Regions from separate parts of the Ancylomarina subtilis genome, predicted to be linked through region 2. Evidence: riboswitches for the same ligand, from Rfam matches in the RefSeq annotation. Region 2 holds a riboswitch; the other holds the start of a gene.
What was found. Region 2 has a riboswitch for S-adenosylmethionine ahead of EV201_RS08800 (O-acetylhomoserine aminocarboxypropyltransferase/cysteine synthase family protein). Riboswitches for the same ligand answer to the same signal wherever they lie in the genome.
Positions count from the first base shown of each region.

Region 1: another riboswitch for S-adenosylmethionine. It lies ahead of EV201_RS04250 (Na+/H+ antiporter NhaC family protein); the one in region 2 lies ahead of EV201_RS08800 (O-acetylhomoserine aminocarboxypropyltransferase/cysteine synthase family protein).

Region 1 covers NZ_SHKN01000001.1:1,021,245-1,025,447, forward strand. Annotated here, with positions in the region: gene EV201_RS04245 (TonB-dependent receptor) at 1-757, opposite strand, end outside; gene EV201_RS16345 (hypothetical protein) at 883-1,023, opposite strand; gene EV201_RS04250 (Na+/H+ antiporter NhaC family protein) at 1,213-2,535, opposite strand; SAM riboswitch class I at 2,890-2,992, opposite strand; gene clpB (ATP-dependent chaperone ClpB) at 3,368-4,203, opposite strand, start outside.
Region 2 covers NZ_SHKN01000001.1:2,151,817-2,156,019, forward strand. Annotated here, with positions in the region: gene EV201_RS08795 (homoserine O-acetyltransferase family protein) at 1-938, opposite strand, end outside; gene EV201_RS08800 (O-acetylhomoserine aminocarboxypropyltransferase/cysteine synthase family protein) at 977-2,284, opposite strand; SAM riboswitch class I at 2,728-2,834, opposite strand; gene EV201_RS08805 (S41 family peptidase) at 3,343-4,203, shown strand, end outside.

The sequences.
Region 1 (4,203 bases), 1.1 Mb from region 2:
CAATCACCGTGTCAGTATTTTTTTTAAGAACAATATTAATAACACCAGCAATGGCATCAGACCCATATTGAGCAGCAGCACCATCTCTTAACACTTCGATGCGCTCTATAGTTGCTGTAGGAATTGTGTTTAAATCAATCCCCGAAGAACCACGCCCCGCAGTAAGCGTATTGTTCACAAGTGAAGACGAATGTCGACGTTTCCCATTAATCAGAACCAACACGTGGTCTATCCCCAGCCCTCTTAATGAAGCAGGATCAACATGATCCGTTCCATCCTGAACCGTGTATCGATTCGAAGAAAAGGAAGGAGCTACATAATTCAAAATCTGACTCAATTCCAATTGGGCAGACTGCTGAACCACTGCTTCAAGTGGAATAATATCGACCGGCGTAGGCGTTTCGATTACTGATCGGTTTCGATTACGACTCCCCACAATTGTGACCTCGTTTAAACCAACCTGTTCCGGACTCAGACCTACTTTAAGAATAGTCTGATTTCCGAGTTCAACCTGTTTTGTCTGATAGCCCACAAACCTTAATTCAACTAAGGGATATTTCCGATCGATCCCCAACTGAAATTTTCCCTCCTGGTTGGTAATGGTTCCAAGTGTTGTCCCCGGAATCACAACACTTACTCCTGGCAAAACTTCTCCTGTTTGAGCATCAGTAACTGCTCCTGAAATGGCTTTTTTTTGTGCTAATACAGATCCTGACAGGATCAATATATATAGTAATGGTAATATTAACTTCTTCATTTTTTTATATTTTCAGTCAATAAGTCTCCAAAGCTTTTTGAATAATATGACTTGTTTTATAATATTTCTTTTTGATAGTCTTTTAAAAGACCAAGATCTTATTTCATAAATAATGGATAAATGTCTCACATCCGAACCAAACACATCATATCCATACAAGCTACAAATACCCAACTAATACCATAAGCAACTCGTTTTTTCCACTGATGCCTGTTCCCATCCCAGGAATCTAAAACACCGACTGTTTCTTTTCTTTCCTTAAACATGATTTTGATTTATGAATGCACTTTATTTAGTTCTCAATAAATGTGATTTATCTATATCGGACAATTGATAAAAAACGATCAATTACCGACCTATTATTCATTTAAAACAAAGCATAACAATCCTATTATCTGTTCGTTCACACGACAAACAGACTGAGATTCAAGCCTCACTAAATTTTAATGAAAAACCTACATTCGCTTTTTAATAATGCGATCCCAAAAAGGAGAATAAATGGCCAATAAACTAAAGCCTAGCAACACTAAAAGGTAATGCACATTGGGTACCAATTCCCAATAAGTCAATCTACCGGATGTAAATCCCAAAAGAATCAGAACCTGTGCGCCATAAGGCAAAATTCCTTGTGAGATACAGGAAAAAATATCGATCAGTGCTGCTGTTTTCCGCTTGTCAATACGATACGTTTCACTTATTTGTTTAGCTATGGGCCCTGTTATAATGATGGAAACGGTATTGTTAGCTATAGAAAAATCCGTGAGAGAAACTAAGGCGCCAATCCCCAATTGAGCTGACTTACGTCCTCGAACACAGGCTTCAACACTCTTCAATAGGTAGTTAATACCGCCAGCTTCCCTGACAAGTGCAGCCAAACCTCCTGTTAGCATCGAGAGTAAGAAAATCTCTGACATATTATTAAATCCCTCGTATACACGCTTTCCGAGTTCCAAAAAACCAAAATGACCTGTAGCCATACCAATTATCCCGGCTGAAATACATCCCAAAGTTAAAACGGTAAAGACATTAACACCCGTTATTGCAAGAATTAGAACCAAAATATATGGTAAGATTGACAACAGAGAATAGTCTGCAGGTATTAATGGTATTGAATGCTTTACAGGTGCAATATTGCCTACATAAAAGAGTATTATTAAGCATAACAGAGCTGCTGGTACAGCAATATAAAGGTTAACTCTGAATTTGTCTTTCATCTTACAACCCTGTGTTTGTGTGGCCGCAATGGTCGTATCTGAAATCACTGACAGATTATCGCCAAACATGGCGCCTCCCAAAAGACTGCCCATTAAAAGTGAAAGCGACACCCCACTACTCTCGGCTAAACCAACGGCAATGGGTCCTAAAGCGACAATTGCCCCCACAGAAGTTCCCGTTGAAATTGAAAGAAATGAAGCCAGAAGAAAGACTCCTACCGCCAGATACTGAGAAGGAATAAAACTCAAACCCAGATTCACTGTAGATTCAACCCCTCCCATAGCACCAGTTACAGAGGCAAATGCTCCAGCCAAAAGATAAATCAAACACATGGTCAAAATCTTCTGTTCACCACAGCCTTTGAGCAGCGTATTGAATTTTTCATCACTTGTGCCTTTCAAAAATAAAAAGGCAGTTATAATACCTAGAAATACAGATATGGGTGAAGGAATCGCATAGAAATCTTCCAAAAGAATCCCGGCTCCCAAAAAAGTAAATATAAATACAGCAAAAGGTAGCAAAGCTATCCCATTACTTGGTTTAATGCTCTGGTTCGTAATCATGGTACTGAAATAAAGTATATGGTATGACTAATTGTTAATGATAAGCTGAAAGGGGAGTCCCTAATTTCCGGAGGTCTTCTAATGTTTGATTTTCTATCCTGCTTTAACAAACCAGTTGCTGTAAGAAGTACAGTAACAAGGTCTGATATCAGAGAATAAAATCAAAAAAGAGTAATGAAGGTCAAAACATAAAATGTCTGACAATATGATTCCGGTAAAAAAACGGGTTTAACACATCCGCATACACATTCGCATACAAAGCATAAAAAAGGCTTCGTTAGGAATTAACTTCCCCAATAAGGGAATTAAGAATGGGTGTTCGAAATTGCAGAAAGTATTGTTCATTTCTAATTTAATTTATATTCTCCATAACTATTGGATCAGGACTTAGCACCTTAACTGGTGTCAGGTTGCTAGAGTTTCATCGAGCCTGTCTCTCCACTCTTCTGTATAAATCAACTATTTCTAATTGAAATTGACGCTGCAAACATAGAGAGCTTTTTTTATCTTTCCAAGCCCTCTTTAAGTACAAAATCAAAAATACATCTCTTATGTTTAAATTATATTTCGGGTTTATGTTTTTTTAAACGAACAAACAAATCCTCATACTGAGCTGATTTTAAACAACTAACAAAACACAAATAATACGTCAAAATAAATACCCGAAGGTCTTTATTTTTTCTTGAAAGTTTTTTGAAACAAAACTAAGAAAACCAATTTCATGTTTAAAACATGACATCTTTCACTACATATGTATGAAAAATAAAAAAGGTGCAGCCCCAAGACTGCACCTAATTCTAAAATATAAACCTCAAACTTACTAAGCCCTATTTTATGACTGATTTTTAAAAACCAGCTTTTCCCCCTCCAGTTCAATCGAGATAGTATTCTCAGAAATCAGTCTTCCCGACAAGATCTCTTTGGATAGCGGATTGAGAATCATTCGCTGAATAACACGCTTGATGGGTCTGGCTCCAAACTGAGGCTCAAAACCAACATCAGCCAAATGAGAAATAACATCTGCTGACACTTCCAGTTGAATATCCTTTTTAGCCAGCATGCTTTTTAAAGCACCAATCTGAAGCTCTACAATTTGTTTAACTTCCTCAATATTAAGAGGCGTAAACATCACGGTTTCGTCAATCCGATTCAAAAATTCCGGACGAACCGTTTGTTTCAACAGTTTTAGTACTTCAATTTTAGTTTCATCCAACACGGCCATCCGCTTATTCATATCGATATTCTCCAATTTATCCTGAATAATATGGGCTCCCATATTCGATGTCATAATAATGATGGTATTTCTAAAATCCGCCACTCGGCCCTTATTATCCGTTAATCGACCTTCGTCTAAAACTTGCAACAGAATATTAAAGGTATCCGGATGTGCTTTCTCAATTTCATCCAAGAGCACAACTGAGTAAGGCTTGCGTCTGACGGCTTCAGTTAATTGTCCTCCCTCGTCATAGCCCACGTATCCCGGAGGAGCCCCAACCAAACGGCTTACCGCATGACGCTCCTGATATTCACTCATATCAATACGAGTCAAAGCATTTGCATCGTTGAAAAGGTACTCGGCCAAAGTCTTAGCCAACTCCGTTTTTCCAACACCTGTTGTTCCCAAAAACAAGAAACTTCCAATGGGGCGACGACTGTCCTGCAAATCGG
Region 2 (4,203 bases):
CCAATCTCAGCATACTGCGCTCTTGGCATATTTTGAGCAATAAATTTTTGTTCTGCTACAGGAAATAAGAGATCTGATTCAACACCAATAACCAGAGTCTTGACCTGAATCTGACTTAAAGCTTTTTCCGGAGAGATTCTTCCCCGACCAATATTATGCCCATCCATAATTTTGGACAGTCCCCAATACGAATAGGCATTAAAACGATTCGCCAATTTCAATCCCTGATAATTTTGATAAGAGCTGGCCTTAAAATCATCCTGTTTATCAGGATCCGTTTCACTTTGCGTATCCTGATAGGTTTGATAATTTCGGTAACTCAACAAAGCGATAGAACGAGCTGTTTTCATACCTTCCAAACCTGCCTCGTCAGTTGAATCCTTCCATGTTGGATCAACAGCAATTGCCATTCGTTGTGATTCATTAAAAGCAATTCCCCATGGCGAATGCCAGGCATTACTGGCAAGAAAAATCAAATGATCGAGATTGCTATTCAGATTATATGCCCATTCCAAAGCCTGCATCCCACCTAAAGAACTTCCAATTAAAGTGTTAATTCGTTCAATTCCCAACTCCAATCTTAATACCTCATGAGCGGCAACTAAATCACGAACGGTCAAATTTGGGAACTCATGATAATACGGTTTCCCCGTCTTCTCATATACACTTAATGGCCCTGTACTACCATAACATGAACCCAAAATATTAGCACAAACTATAAAGTGCTCTTTGGGATTGAAATAATCATCCTCCCCAAATAAACCCGACCACCAATCGAAAACATCTGAATTAGCCGTGAGCGCATGGCACACCCACACAACGTTATTCTTTTGTGGATCGAACTCACCATAAGTGTGATAAGCAATGGTCAAATCATGGAGTAGTTGTCCGGACTCCAGAATTAAACCTTCTTTATGTTTGTAATATTTTGGATTCACGATATTCTATTTTTGTGTTGTTGTCTTATATTTCACGATTACTTCTGTCTTGCCTTTATATAAGCTTGCTCCAAATCCGATTTGATATCTTCGATATGTTCAATTCCCACCGAAATTCTCAACAAACCCGGTTCCACTCCCGACTCTTTTTGTTCTTCCAAACTCAGCTGTTCATGTGTCGTTGAACTTGGATGAATAATCAAACTTTTAGCATCTCCCAAATTGGCAACATGCGAAAGCAACTCAACTCCATCAACCACTTTATCAGCAATCGCTTTGCCCCCCTTGACTTTAAAAGTCAAAACAGAACCCGCTCCTTTTTTAAAATATTTCTTCGCTTTTTCGTAGTAAGGACTCGATGGCAAGCCTGGATAATTCACATTTTCTACCCAATCCTGTTCTTCCAACCATTTAGCTAAGGCTACAGTATTTTCCACATGTCGATCCAAACGTAAGGATAAAGTCTCCAGACCCTGAAGCAGTAAAAATGAATTGAAAGGGCTCTGACTGCAACCGTAATCTCTTAAGCCCTCAACACGTGCACGAATTGCGAAAGCAATATTTCCCAAAGGACCGTCCGAGCCGAAAACATCCCAAAAAACAAGCCCATGATACCCTTCAGATGGCTCACTAAATTGAGGGAATTTCCCATTACCCCAATTGTAATTGCCACCGTCAACAATAACGCCTCCCACTGCAGTTCCATGTCCGCAAATCCACTTGGTAGCAGACTGGACAACCACATTCGCACCATGCTCAATTGGTCGGAATAAGTAACCTCCTGCACCAAGCGTATTATCCACAATCAGTGGTAAATCATATTTTTTTGCAATTGCTGAAACCTGCTCAAAATCCGGGATTGAAAATTTTGGATTAGGTAAAGCTTCAACATAAATGGCTTTCGTTTTCTCATCGATTAAAGGCACAATTGTTTCAGGCTGATCGATATCAACGAAACGACATTCAATACCAAGACGTTTAAACTGGACTTTGAATTGATTATAGGTTCCACCATAAATTTGAGCAGCACTCACAAAATTGTCTCCTGCTTCCAAAATATTGGTTAAAGCCAAAAACTGAGCCGCTTGCCCTGAGCCGGTTGCAACAGCTGCAACACCCCCTTCCAGGACAGCAATTCGCTTCTCAAAAACATCGTTGGTTGGGTTCTGCAAACGGGTGTAAATATTCCCGAATTCTTTCAATCCAAACAGATTGGCAGCATGCTCAGAATTATTAAACGTATAAGCTGTGGTTTGATACAATGGAACCGCTCTCGAGTTTGTTACGGCATCAACTTCCTGACCTGCGTGTACTTGTAATGTTTCGTATCTTAAATTTTTAGACATAGCTATCTTGTTTTTAGGACAGTATATTCCCGTTAAGAAATATCACTTTCCAATTATTTTTTATGAAATAAAAATGAATAGGTGAGTTCTTGAATTCGAACTCATATTGTCACAAACACATTAAAAGTCTGATGTACAAAGAACACAGGATGATTTAATCCTTTGGTAATGGCTTGTACAATTTCCCGTGCTCTGATCAAAAAATCAGACACAATGAAATATTAAAAAAAACAAATAATGAATTTGAGTTCCCTTATCGGAGTTATTTTATACGCACCGGCATCTAAAAAAGGGGAAATTTTATAGACAGAATGCGTTACAGCATACGCATCATCATTTGCATACGCATCATTTGAGTCGATGCACTAAAGATTTGCAAATGTAAGTTTAGCTCATGTTGAGCTACCTGATTGATGTTTTGATTTTCTGTCTTCATAGTTCCTAATTTATATTCACCAATTACTTGGTCAGGATTTGACACCTTTCGGTTTTGGAGCCGCGGTTGTCAGAAGGTCTCAGAGCCTGTTCTCTCACTTCTTCTGTATAAATTATCACCTCAAAAAAAGAGGTTTCTTTGCTTATAACTGTTGGCAAATGTAAAGATGTTTTTTTATTTTCCAAATCCACACCCCACTTTTTCCATCTAAATAACAAATCAAAAGATTACACAACCCCCTTATTTTAAAGGCTCTCAGGAAATAAATTATTTTTAAAACATTTTTCAAGTCTTTGATTTAGACCTTTTGGAAATCACACACAGTTATACAACTGTATCATCAATTCATCATTCTTGAATCAAAATATCACATTATCACCAACAATCTACATAACAATATTTTTAAAATTATATTTAGTTTCAAACAGCTCCATTCAAGAGTACGAAATCGTACACTCTTTGTTCGTCTGCGAACAAATAAAACAAAAGAACAAAACACCTACACACTGATTTTATGCCATATAAGAATTCCGGCATGATATATGATAAGAAACGTGATGTGCATTTTATCTCAGATAAGATAAACGCTTTTGACTCTATTACTAAATTAACAAACTGAGACATGATAAAAAAGCTATTCTTCATTACAACTTTCTTAGTTGCTTTAGCCAAAAGTCTTTTGGGGGCAGAAACGCCAACCTGGCTTCGCTATCCTGCAATTTCACCTGATGGAACAACACTAGTGTTTCAATATAAGGGAGATATCTTCAAAGTCGATGCAAATGGTGGGATGGCTACAGCCTTAACATCTAACTCAGCATATGATACTCAGCCCGTTTGGTCTCCTGATGGTAAGACGATTGCATTTGCATCAGACCGCTTTGGAAACTTTGATATTTTCACGATTCCTACTAAAGGTGGAAGTCCGAAACGAATCACTTTCCATTCGGGTAATGAAAAACCAAGTAGCTTTACACCAGATGGCAAATTCATCTTATTCTCCGGATTGATTAGTGATACGCCTGAAAATGCGATGTTTCCTTCAGGAGGTGTTCCTGAACTATACAGCATTTCAGTAAACGGTGGTCGTGAAAATCAAATTCTAACTTCTCCTGCTTTATTTGCAAACTACAATTCAGATCAAAGCTTACTTGTCTATCAAGATCAAAAAGGCTATGAAAACCAATGGAGAAAACATCACACATCTGCCGTAACACGCGACATTTGGATTTACGATGTGACAAACAAAAAACACACGAAATTCTCCTCATTCAAAGGTGAAGACTTGAACCCAATATTCAGCCCGGACAATAAGTCTATCTATTATCTTTCTGAAAAAAGTGGTAGCATGAACATTTGGAAAGCACCTGTAGATAAAGCAAGCAATTTAACACAGATTACTCAGTTTGAAAAACATCCCGTTCGTTTTATTAGTATCTCAAAAAATAACACACTTGCCTACTCCTACAACGGTGATATTTAC